One region of the Halobacillus trueperi genome, then DNA from elsewhere that is predicted to be linked to it. Evidence: a T-box and tRNA genes for the amino acid it is inferred to sense, from the RefSeq annotation. Region 1 holds a T-box; the other holds one or more tRNA genes.
The links. The T-box of region 1 lies ahead of pheS (phenylalanine--tRNA ligase subunit alpha). A T-box ahead of a tRNA ligase gene usually reads a tRNA of that ligase, here a tRNA-Phe.

Region 1 (2,456 bases):
TTTCAGGTTGGCTTTTTTTCACTGATTTTGCTTCAATCCCTGCTCTAATGTATCCAGGATTTCTTGTCTTTCTTGTTCATCGGATTCTTTCCATAACATTTCAAAAAAGACACCAAGACCAGGAAGCATTTTTTCTTCTCCTTTTTGCAAGGCATCATCGATGGTCGCTTCCAATTGTTCGGCATTATGTCCGCTGACGTTAGAAAGAATTGCTGCTCTTAAATTCAAGTTCATTGGTCATTCAACCTCCTTTTCTGCATAACTTCGCGAATATTCTTCTTTAGTTTGACCAACCATGGTCCTGCTATGTATGATGAATGAGAAATAAACACGCAAATGAGGGACTACTATGTTGACTTCCTTACAAAATACAAAAGTGAAGGAATGGAAAAAACTACATAAACGCAAATATAGAAATCAAACAGGAACCTTTATTGTAGAAGGCTTTCATCTCGTAGAAGAGGTGATGAAAAGTGATTGGGAGATTGTTGAAATGATTGTTCGTGAAGGAACAGATTTTTCGATCCCCGAAGATATTCCTACGGTAATGGTCAATGATTCTGTGTTTCGGGCTATTGCAGAAACGGAAACACCTCAAGGTATTGCAGCAATCGTCAAACAGAAGGAACCATCCTTAAATCAAGCCATATTAACATTAATGCTTGACTCCGTTCAGGATCCTGGGAATGTGGGTACACTGATTCGGACAGCTGATGCAGCAGGGTTCGACCAGGTGATTTTAGGTTCAGGTACAGTGGATGCCTACAATGATAAAGTCATCCGAGCTACGCAAGGGTCCATCTTCCACATCCCCGTCATCACAGGGGAGTTAGAAGACTTTGTAAAAACCATGAAAGAAGAAGGAGTCCAGATTTGGGCTTCTGCTCTGAAGGATGCTGTTCCTTTTCAACAACTGCAAGCTCCTTCTAGAGCTGCACTCATTGTAGGGAATGAAGGTCAGGGGATTCAAGAGTCTGTTTTGAACCAAGCAGATCAACGTGTCTATATCCCGATTTATGGACAGGCAGAGTCGCTGAATGTAGGAATCGCAGGTGCTGTCCTTATGTATCATTTAAAGGGATAAGGTTGCATCCATGGGCTTCTTTGACTATAATATATTCAGTTGATAAAAATTAAACAATGAAAAGCTTAGAAAGAGCAAAGTAGATGAATGTAAATCGTTATAGGGAGGAAGCACCTTGGACTGGAAGTGCTTCTAACGTGGCATGTTTCGAAATTTCACTCTGGAGCTGGCCATAGGCCCGGATTTAATCCGTTATTTTCATCAAAGTGGGCACATGTAAATGTGTCAACAAGGGTGGTACCGCGAAACGACCATACAAGTCTCGTCCCTTTTTAGGGATGGGGCTTTTTTTATTTTCCAGCCGTTTTTCAACCTTAAAAAGTTTTGAAACGTGAAAGGGAAATGAGTCGAAACGATTTTAAAGGAGGAAAAAGCATGAAGGAACGTTTAGAAGAGCTGCAACAGGAAGCCTTGAAGAAAGTTGATCAGGCGGATTCTGTTCAAGGCTTGAAGGATGTAAGAGTCGAGTACTTAGGAAAAAAGGGCCCGATTACGGAAGTTCTGAGAGGAATGGGCAAATTGTCCAAAGAAGAGCGTCCGGTTATTGGGCAATTGGCGAATGATGTTCGAGAACATATTGCTCAGGCGATTGAGACAAAACAAACGGCTCTTGAGGATGCAGCATTAGAAAAGCAATTGGAAGAAGAGAGCATTGATGTCACTCTTCCTGCCCGTCCTGTAAAGATTGGAGGTCCTCACTTATTGACGAGTATCGTGGAGGAAATTGAAGACCTCTTCATCGGTATGGGCTTTGAAATCAAAGAAGGACCTGAAGTGGAGACGGATTATTACAACTTTGAAGCACTGAATCTGCCGAAAGGCCACCCGGCAAGGGATATGCAGGATTCTTTCTACGTAACGGAAGAACTCTTAATGCGTACCCATACTTCCCCTGTTCAAGCACGGACAATGGGAGCTAAAGATGGCAGTGAACCCGTTAAAATGATTTGCCCTGGTAAGGTCTATCGTCGTGACACAGATGATGCGACTCACTCTCACCAGTTCACGCAAATTGAGGGACTATTAGTCGATAAAAACGTGCGAATGAGCGATTTGAAAGGCGTACTGAATGCATTCGCGAAGCAGATGTTCGGAGCGGATCGTGAAATACGTCTTCGTCCAAGCTTTTTCCCATTCACCGAACCATCCGTAGAAATGGACATTTCCTGTAAAGTATGTGGAGGGAAAGGCTGCTCAGTATGTAAAGGAACCGGCTGGATCGAAATTCTTGGAGGCGGCATGGTTCACCCGAACGTCCTTGAGATGGCAGGATATGATCCGAAAGAATATTCAGGATTCGCATTCGGTATGGGACCTGAGCGGATCGCCATGTTGAAATATGGAGTGGATGATATCCGTCACTTCTACACCA
Region 2 (2,456 bases), on a different contig from region 1:
AGCGAAGATGAGTGAGCTGGCTGACGGATTCATTGCCCTTCCGGGAGGGTTCGGTACGTTTGAAGAGCTTTTTGAAACGGTCAGTTGGGCTCAAATCGGCCTTCATACAAAACCGCTCGCACTATACAACATCGCAGAATACTACACTCCGCTTGTTCAGCTCATCGAACACGCAATAAAAGCAGGATTTGTACCTGAAGATAACCGTAAACTTTTTATAGATGCCGACGATCCTTCTTCTTTATTGAATCAAATGGAGCAGAAAAAATAAAAGACGTGCCTATTCAAGCACGTCTTTTATACTTGGATCGTTTTAAAGAAAATGAGTCCAAAAAAACGATACGTCAATTTAATACTTTCAATCGAGGATTCTTCGGTGATGCTTAATCCGTAGATCGTCGTTGGTGAGGTATCAGGTGACGCAGCCATTGCTTTGGAGGCTAGTGGCGATGTGTCCGGGGCGAGTGGAATGGTTTCATATTCATTGATGGCATACGCATCTTCCACAAGCGCGTATGTATCGGTAATCATGAATCCTTTTTCAGAATCACTGATCTGCATCTTGATGTTTGTAGGCTGTTGGTTGTTATTGATGGACACATCAGTGATTTGGATGCTACCCAGTAAACTTTTGTTTCCGAGTGCAACAATGACGGTTTGCTTATCTTCTGTTGTACCGATCGACCCATGGGTGAGCGGCGGGTTCAATTTCAAGAAACCAATAATTGAGACAAATAAAAGGATAAGAACGAAAACAACGTAGCGGAAAACCTTTTTCAAACAAACCCTCCTTTCTTTTTGATAACAGAATTCAGGGAGAAAATCTATATTTCTAGTAAAATTACTATTGCTTACGTTTATTCTGTATGGTACGATAGTTATCGTTGCGGTGAACAAGCCGTATTGGTCCGGTAGTTCAGTTGGTTAGAATGCCTGCCTGTCACGCAGGAGGTCGCGGGTTCGAGTCCCGTCCGGACCGCCACTTTCATTATATCATTTGAAGTAGTCGAATACACACGTAATGTGATGTGCTCATTAGGTTATATCGTCGAATGATAATGAATAAAGTGATGGCTCAATCGAAAGATTTTTAATTTAATACTAATAATGGCTCGGTAGCTCAGTCGGTAGAGCAACGGACTGAAAATCCGTGTGTCGGCGGTTCGATTCCGTCCCGAGCCACTCCATAAAAAGTTTACGGAAGTATTTCCGTAAGCTTTTTTGTATGGAAAATCATTCTTATATCTTAATATTCTTATTCAACTATATGGCAGTATTCTTGAAGACTTAGTTTCGAGATGTTTCGGGGTTCGTTGCCTGGTTGAGCGTCAGGGGTGGCTGGGAAGCTACTCGCTTTCCTGTGGGGGAGTGGCAAGCTTCCTCGGACTTCGTCCTGCGGGATCTCGCCTATCTCCTTTCTCCCACGGGAGTCTCGCAGCTTCCCAACCACCCCATTCAATGGATGTGAGAAACGAACCCCTTTACTGTGGGAGGGTACCTTCTACTATCCTGGTGTTTTTAAGCATAAAGCGCTCTACACCACATGCAGAATAGGTTCTTTGGAGTTTTTCCTCTCCAATTACCATGTGCATAAAAGGAGCTTATTCCGGATGTGGTTTCGAGATACTTATATGGCAAAGGGGCGTAGGGGAATGGCGAGACTCCTGCGGGAAAAAAGTGTATGGTGAGACCCCGCAGAGCGAAGCTTGAGGAGGCTCAACGCGCTCCCGCGGAAAGCGAGCTATTCCCCGCAGCCCCATCCACTCAACAAAAGTCTCGAAACTGAGTCTTCAAGAATAGGGAGCTTATATCGGATAGAGGAATTTACTATAATGAGTATTTTAATATGAAAAAATGGCTACTATTTCGTAATTTTGGTAAGAATATTATATCTATTTTACATATTTAAATATCTATTTCTTATAAATATTCCGTGTGATAGATTAATTTAGGAATAGTTTAGACGGTGCATCAGGAGGATCATTATCATGTGGAAGAAATTAGCTGTCACAGCGATTTCCGTCGTAAGTGTCGGTGTAGGAACGGCCTACGCCGAGAGTTCACTGCCGACGGTCTATCACGTTTATATAGATGAACAACATGTGGGGACGGTAGAAAATCAAGCAGAGGTCAAATCGGAATTACGCGAGCGTATGGAAGAGGCGGAAGAAAACCATGAAGGATTGAACCTTTCCTATATGGAAGAAGTCTCATTCAAGGAGCAGAAAGTTTTGTCTGTGAAAGACGAATCCTCGGATGTTTTGGATTCGCTTCAAAATGAATTGACCCTTGCCGCAGACGTTGTACGCCTTCACATCAATGGGGAGCCTGTCGCTCACCTTCCAAGTGAAGAGAAGGCAGAAAAAGTCCTTGAAACCGTAAAAGAAGAATACGTTGAAGAAGCAGAACTTGAGAGATTAGAAATAGGTACTCCAGAGCTGCCGGGCATCGGTGAA

Region 2: it has a tRNA-Phe gene. The T-box ahead of pheS (phenylalanine--tRNA ligase subunit alpha) is inferred to sense a tRNA for this amino acid. The anticodon was not compared.

The regions. Positions count from the first base shown of each region.
Region 1 covers NZ_QUAE01000002.1:422,913-425,368, reverse strand. Annotated here, with positions in the region: gene sspI (small acid-soluble spore protein SspI) at 19-234, opposite strand; gene DYE48_RS04755 (TrmH family RNA methyltransferase) at 350-1,084, shown strand; T-box leader at 1,142-1,357, shown strand; gene pheS (phenylalanine--tRNA ligase subunit alpha) at 1,460-2,456, shown strand, end outside.
Region 2 covers NZ_QUAE01000004.1:92,008-94,463, forward strand. Annotated here, with positions in the region: gene DYE48_RS07000 (LOG family protein) at 1-271, shown strand, start outside; gene DYE48_RS07005 (hypothetical protein) at 298-780, opposite strand; tRNA gene DYE48_RS07010 (tRNA-Asp) at 906-982, shown strand; tRNA gene DYE48_RS07015 (tRNA-Phe) at 1,110-1,182, shown strand; gene DYE48_RS21475 (peptidoglycan DD-metalloendopeptidase family protein) at 1,989-2,456, shown strand, end outside.